One region of the Nitratireductor sp. GZWM139 genome, then DNA from elsewhere that is predicted to be linked to it. Evidence: predicted binding sites of a transcription regulator. Region 1 holds the regulator's gene; the other holds the start of a gene.
The links. Region 1 encodes PhoB, which activates phosphate uptake and scavenging genes when phosphate is short. Its sites were predicted from a motif close to TGTCATNNANCTGTCAT; they were not measured.
Positions count from the first base shown of each region.

Region 2: a site for PhoB is predicted at 1,421-1,437, ahead of NDI72_RS12355 (alkaline phosphatase D family protein). Genes of this name have one in related genera too.

Region 1 covers NZ_JAMQML010000008.1:25,379-28,852, reverse strand. The annotation lists gene pstB (phosphate ABC transporter ATP-binding protein PstB) at 1-389, shown strand, start outside; gene phoU (phosphate signaling complex protein PhoU) at 424-1,134, shown strand; gene phoB (phosphate regulon transcriptional regulator PhoB) at 1,171-1,857, shown strand; gene NDI72_RS11400 (hypothetical protein) at 1,942-2,283, opposite strand; gene NDI72_RS11395 (DUF1328 domain-containing protein) at 2,372-2,539, opposite strand; gene NDI72_RS11390 (response regulator) at 2,672-3,466, opposite strand.
Region 2 covers NZ_JAMQML010000009.1:15,472-18,945, forward strand. The annotation lists gene NDI72_RS12350 (M3 family metallopeptidase) at 1-1,384, shown strand, start outside; gene NDI72_RS12355 (alkaline phosphatase D family protein) at 1,523-3,091, shown strand; gene NDI72_RS12360 (MBL fold metallo-hydrolase) at 3,325-3,474, shown strand, end outside.

The sequences.
Region 1 (3,474 bases):
TCGTGGAAGCGAGCCTCCAGAAGGCTGGCCTCTTCAATGAGGTGAAGGACCGCCTGCATGAGCCCGGCACCGGTCTTTCCGGTGGTCAGCAGCAGCGCTTATGCATCGCGCGCGCCATTGCCGTGTCGCCGGAAGTGATCCTGATGGACGAGCCCTGCTCGGCGCTCGATCCCATCGCCACCGCCAAGGTGGAAGAGCTGATTGACGAACTGCGCGAGAACTACACGATCGTGATCGTCACGCACTCCATGCAGCAGGCGGCCCGCGTCTCGCAGCGCACGGCGATGTTCCACCTCGGCAATCTGGTCGAGGAAGGCCCGACGGACAAGATGTTCACCAATCCGGATGACAAGCGCACCCAGGATTACATCACCGGACGCTTCGGCTGACGGCGCGGCAAACGCACAGATAAGGAACCAGACCATGGGCGAGCACACAGTCAGCTCCTTCGATGAGGAACTCGGTGAAATCGACCGCCTCATCCGCGACATGGGCGATCTCTCCGGCGAGATGACGCGCGCTTCCACCAGGGCGCTGCTGCACTCCGATACGGCGCTTGCACAGCGCATCATCTCCGATGACACGATCATGGACGCCAAGCAGCGCGACCTTGATGAGCGCGCCATCACGCTCATCGCAAAGCGCCAGCCGATGGCGCAGGATCTGCGCAGCGTCGTGGGCGCCATCCGCATGGCGGCTGATCTCGAGCGCATCGGCGATCTGGCCAAGAACATTGCCAAGCGCGTCGGCGCCGTGGGCGAAAGCGCCACGCCGCGCACGCTTGCGCATTCCATCGACGCGATGGCCGGCCTCGTGCTGAAACAGGTCAATTCGGTGGTCGAGCACTATGTGGCGCGCAATGCCGAGGCGTTAATCCGGCTGCGCGACGAGGATGAGGAAATCGACATTCAGTACACGTCGGTTTTCCGCGAACTCCTCACCTACATGATGGAAGACCCGCGCAACATCACGGCCTGCACGCACCTCCTGTTCTGTGCGAAAAATCTTGAGCGTATCGGCGACCATGTGACCAATATCGCCGAAAATGCCTATTATGTGGTGACGGGGTCCCAGCTTCCGGTCCAGCGGCCGAAGCTTGACGAAACACAGATGACGGTCGAATCCGATGTCTAACCGGCCGTAGACTGCCCGAGGAGAATGCCTGCCATGATTGCCCCCAAGGTCATGGTCGTTGAAGACGACGAACCGCTTTGCGTCTTGCTCAAGTACAATCTGGAAGCCGAAGGCTATCAGGTCGAGATGATCTCTCGCGGCGATGAAGCCGAAGTGCGCCTGCAGGAAAACGTACCCGATCTGCTCGTTCTGGACTGGATGGTTCCGGCCGTTTCCGGCATCGAGCTGTGCCGCCGGCTGCGCATGCGCCCCGAAACGGAGCGCCTGCCGATCATCATGCTCACCGCCCGTGGCGAGGAAAGCGACCGTGTGCGCGGCCTTTCAACCGGCGCGGACGACTATCTGGTGAAGCCTTTCTCGACGCCGGAATTCGTGGCGCGTGTTCGCGCGCTTCTGCGGCGCGCGAAGCCGGAAGTGCTCTCGACGGTTCTCTCGGTCGGGGACATCGTGCTCGACCGTGAATCGCACCGTGTCTACCGCCGCAAGAACGAGATCCGTCTCGGGCCGACAGAGTTCCGCCTCCTGGAATTCATGATGCAGCATCCCGGCCGCGTCTTCTCGCGAAGCCAGCTGCTCGACAATGTCTGGGGCGAGACGATCTATATCGACGAGCGCACCGTGGACGTGCATGTGGGCCGGCTGCGCAAGGCCGTGAACCACGGGCGTCTGCCCGATGTGATCCGCACCATTCGCGGCGCGGGCTATGCGATCCGCGAAGCCTGACAGACGCGATACAGCCATTAAAAAAAGCCCCGGTTCGACCGGGGCTTTTTCGTTGAAGCTCTTCGCGCGTTATTTCGTGGCCCGTTATTTCGTGGCGGCGTGTCCGGGGCGGGCATGCTCGTTCTGCGCCACGGCAAAGCTCGTCACCGGCTCGATGGAAGCTGTCAGCTCGCCATTGCTGGTGATGTCCCACTCCAGGATCGCATCGTCATAGACAAGTGCGGGATCCACATAGACGCAGGTGGCGAGAACCTGCGGCGCTTCGGTTTCCAGCTCGCGCATTGCAACCGGCTTCTCCGCCTCGCACTCCTCAAACGTCTCGTAGACCGGGGTGGGGGCGGGCAGTTCCTGGCATTCGCGCGTGTCGCCGGCCCCCACATTGCCTGAGCAGCCGACAATCAAAAGAAGTGCAGCGATGTGTTCCATGGCTTTCTCCTTTCATTGTCTTCACGAAACGGAAGCCATGGATGGTCCGGTTCGCTTATGCCGCATTCGTTTATGTGTGCGTCGCCGTTTAGCGACCGCGTTTCAGAAGGCCCATGATCAGCGAGATCGCGAGCAGGGCGAGGAAGATGTAGAAGAGGATCTGCGCAATGCCTGCCGAAGCGCCGGCAATTCCGCCGAAACCGAGTGCGCCGGCGATGATCGCGACGACAAGGAATATCAGGGCCCAGTATAGCATTCTGTCTCTCCGTTTAGTTATGCCGGTTAAACGTCTGGCATTCGGATTTGGTTCCGCCGGAGAGATTTTGGGCAAAAGAAAAGCCGCCCGGAGGCGGCTTTTTTGAGAAACGCGTGAAGAAGCGGGGGCCTGTCAGGCCGCCGCGTGCGCCTGCTGATCGAAGAAGAGCGCCTGGCTGATGAGCGCCTTGACCATTTCCGGGCTGAACGGCTTGGTCACAAGGAAGGTCGGTTCCGGGCGCTCGCCCGTCAGAAGCCGCTCGGGGAAGGCGGTGATGAAGATGACCGGTACGGTGGCCGCGTCGAGGATCTCGTTCACCGCATCAAGGCCTGAACTGCCATCGGCAAGCTGAATGTCGGCCAGCACCATTTTCGGCTGCGTCTTGGCAAACATTTCGACCGCCTGCTTGTGGGTGCGGGCCGTGCCGACCACGCGATGCCCGAGGCTTTCGACCATTTCCTCGATGTCCATGGCGATCAGGGGCTCGTCCTCGATGATGAGGATGTCTGTCGCCACCTGACGGGAAATCTCCTCGCTGGCTTCGCGCAGCATCGTGTTGATGCCTTTCATATCCGTCTCGAGAATTTCCGCAGCCTCTTCCGGCCGGAAATTCTCTACGGCCACCAGCAGGAAGGCCTGACGCGGACGGGGCGCGAGCGAAGAAAGGTTGCTCATGGCCCGCTTTTCCCATGCCGAGCTCGGCGTGCCTTCGGGGACCGGAACGTCCAGCGTTTCGAACAGCGATGTGAAGAGCCTGAAGAGGGCGATCTTGTCGGTCGATGCCTCGGGAAAGATGCTCGTATCGGCGATCAACGCTTCAAGCGTCGCAGCCACCAGTGCGTCACCGCTGGACTGGGAGCCGGAAACGGCCCGGGAAAAGCGCCGCAGGTAAGGAAGGTGCGGAGCGATACGCGCTGACAGGGTCATGGATTTCA
Region 2 (3,474 bases), on a different contig from region 1:
AACGCTCTCACGCTCCATCGTGGAACCGTTCCTTGCCTCCTCCGAACGGCGCGACCTGCGCGAGAAGGTGTTCAACGCATTTGCCAAACGCGGCGAGAATGGCGGCGACACGGACAACGCCGACATTATTGCGAGCACGCTCAAGCTTCGCGCAGAGAAGGCGCGATTGCTCGGCTATGAAACCTATGCCGCGCTGAAGCTGGACGACACGATGGCGAAAACGCCGGAGGCCGTGCAGGAGCTTTTGCAGCCGGTCTGGCGAAAGGCGCGCGAGAAAGCCGCCGAAGACGAAAAGGAACTGGCGAGGCTGGCAGCCGAAGACGGCCAGAACCACGCCATCGCCCCCTGGGACTGGCGCTATTATGCGGAGAAGCGGCGCGCCGAGCGCTTCGCCTTCGATGAAAGCGCGCTGAAACCCTATCTCGCACTCGAAAACGTGATCGCCGCCTCCTTCGATGTCGCCAACCGGCTGTTCGGCCTGACCTTCGAGGAGCAGAAGGGCGTTCCGGCCTGGCATGAAGACGTGCGCACCTTCATCGTGCGCAATGCCGACGGCTCGCAACGCGGCCTGTTCCTGGCCGACTATTTCAATCGCCCGTCCAAGCGCTCCGGCGCATGGATGAGCGGGTTGCAGTCGGGCTATCGGCTGGGTGCCGGCAAGACGCCGATCATCTACAATGTGATGAACTTCGCAAAGCCGCCCAAGGGCACCCCTGCCCTTCTCTCGGTCGATGAAGCACGCACATTGTTTCACGAATTCGGCCATGCGCTGCACGGGCTTCTGAGCGACGTGACCTGGCCGTCGATTTCCGGCACCTCGGTCTCCCGCGACTTCGTGGAGCTGCCCTCGCAGCTCTATGAGCACTGGTTCACCGTGCCGGAGGTGCTGCAGAAATTCGCCCTGCATCACGAAACCGGCCAGCCCATGCCGCAGGAACTGCTTGAGAAGATGCGCGCGGCGCGCACCTTCGACGCCGGCTTTGCAACGGTGGAGTTCACCGCCTCGGCGCTGATGGACATGGCGTTCCACAGCCAGGCCGAAGCACCCGATGCGCCGCTGGACTTCGAGGCGGAAACGCTGAAGCAGATGGAAATGCCGGACGCCATCGTGATGCGCCACCGCACGCCGCATTTCCTGCATGTGTTTGCGGGCGATGGTTATTCAGCCGGCTATTATTCCTATATGTGGTCGGAAGTGCTCGACGCAGACGCCTTCCGCGCCTTCGAGGAAACGGGCGATCCGTTCGATCCGGAAACCGCGAAGAAACTGCTCCGGCACATCTATGCGGCCGGCGGGTCGGCTGATCCCGAAGAGCTTTACAAGGCGTTCCGCGGGCGCATGCCGACGCCGGAAGCCATGATGGAAAAGAAGGGGCTCGCCTAGGGCCGGAAACCTGACGATGACGGCCTGCCTGCGGGCCGTCATTCAATGGTCAGATAGATGTCACGCCGCCGATAACCGGTTGCCACACTAAACGGTGAAATTGCCTCCCACGACCCAACCAGATCGAGGGAGACTGTCATGAAGTCCTTTGGAGTGAGCACCCGCCGCAAATTCCTGATCGGAAGCGGCGCAACCGCACTTGCCACCACGCTTGGCGGGCTGGCCATGCCCGCCATTTCGCGCGCCTCGTCGCGCCCCGTCTTCACTCATGGCGTCCAGTCCGGCGACGTGGACACCACGACCGGCATGATCTGGACCCGCACGGATCGCCCGGCGCGGGTGGAGTTTGAAGTCTCGACCACCGAGAGCTTCGCTAACCCGACCCGGCTGCCGAGCCTCGACGCCCTGCCCGACAGCGATCTCGCCGTCAAAAGGCTGCTGGAGAACCTGACGCCCGATCAGGATATTTTCTACCGCATGACTGCCGTTGATCTCTCCGACGTTTCGGCGCGCTCGGAGCCGATTGTCGGACGCTTCCGCACCGCACCCTCTGCACGCCGCGACATCCGTTTCGCCTGGTCGGGCGACACCGCCGGCCAGGGCTGGGGCATCGATGAGACCGGCATGAAGACCTATGCCACCATGTCGAAGCACGAGCCCGACTTCTTCCTGCATTCCGGCGACACGATCTATGCCGACGGCGCGATCCAGGACGAGGTGGAGCTGAAGGACGGCTCCAAATGGGTCAACAAGGTGGTGATCGACGAGAAGCGCAAGGTCGCTGAAACGCTGGACGAGTTCCGCGGCCAGTGGAAGTACAACATGATGGACGACCATGTGCGCGCGCTGAACGCCGTGTGCCCGACCTTCTTCCAGTGGGATGACCATGAAGTGGTCAACAACTGGTCGGCCTCCAAGGACCTCACCGAAGACGACCGCTACACCGAGAAGTCGGTGGCGCTTCTGCAGGCGCGCGCTGCCCGCGCGTTCCACGAGATGTCGCCGATCCGCTTCACCCCGGCAGAGCCCGGCCGCGTCTACCGCAAGATCGCCTACGGGCCGATGCTGGACGTGTTCTTCCTCGACCTGCGCTCCTATCGCGGCCCCAACACCGCTTCCATGCAGGATGAGCTGAGCGATGAGGCCCGCATTCTGGGCGATGCGCAGATGCAGTGGCTGAAGCGCGAACTCTCGAACTCGCGCGCCACCTGGAAGGTGATCGCCTGCGACATGCCGATCGGCCTTGTGGTGCGTGACGGCGAGAAGATCGAGGCGATTGCAAATGGCGACGATGGCGCTGCCAAGGGCCGCGAGCTGGAAATCGCCGAGCTGCTGCGCTTCATCAAGAATGCGGGCATCGAGAACACGGTGTGGCTGACTGCCGACGTGCACTACACGGCTGCCCACTACTACAATCCCGACAAGGCGCAGTTCCAGGACTTCAACCCGTTCTGGGAATTCGTGTCCGGCCCGCTGCACGCCGGCACGTTCGGCCCCAACGATCTGGACCAGACCTTCGGCCCGGAACTGAAATATGTGAAGGCCCCGAGCAAGGAGCAGGGCGTGAACCTGCCGCCTTCGGACGGCTTCCAGTTCTTCGGCCTGGTCGACATCGACGCCGACACCCAGCAGATGACGGTGCGCCTTATGGATCGCGATGACAACGAGCTCTACACAATGACGCTCGATCCCGTGCGCTCGGCCTGACACTGAGCGCATGCACTCGAACCGGGGCCTTTGCGCCCCGGTTTTTTGTTTCGCGCGAGGCATGTGCCACGCAAATGACTGGAGGTAATCCGGTTACTCTTAGAAAATCATGCCCAATTGGTCGCAGTCTGCGAAATTGCATCTTTCCGCAACGCACACTAACTAAACCCGGAAAGCTGTCGAAAACCGTGGAGAGCAAGATGCATCAGACAGGCGCGCCCCAGGGAGCCGAAATGACCGCAGACGCAGGTCCTGCCCGGCCAGACGTGACCGTCTTCTTCGACAGGCGCACCTTCTCGGCACAGTATGTCGTCGCAGATCCGGCGACCGGCAAATGCGCAATCATCGATCCCGTTCTCGATTTCGACGAGAAATCCGGCGCA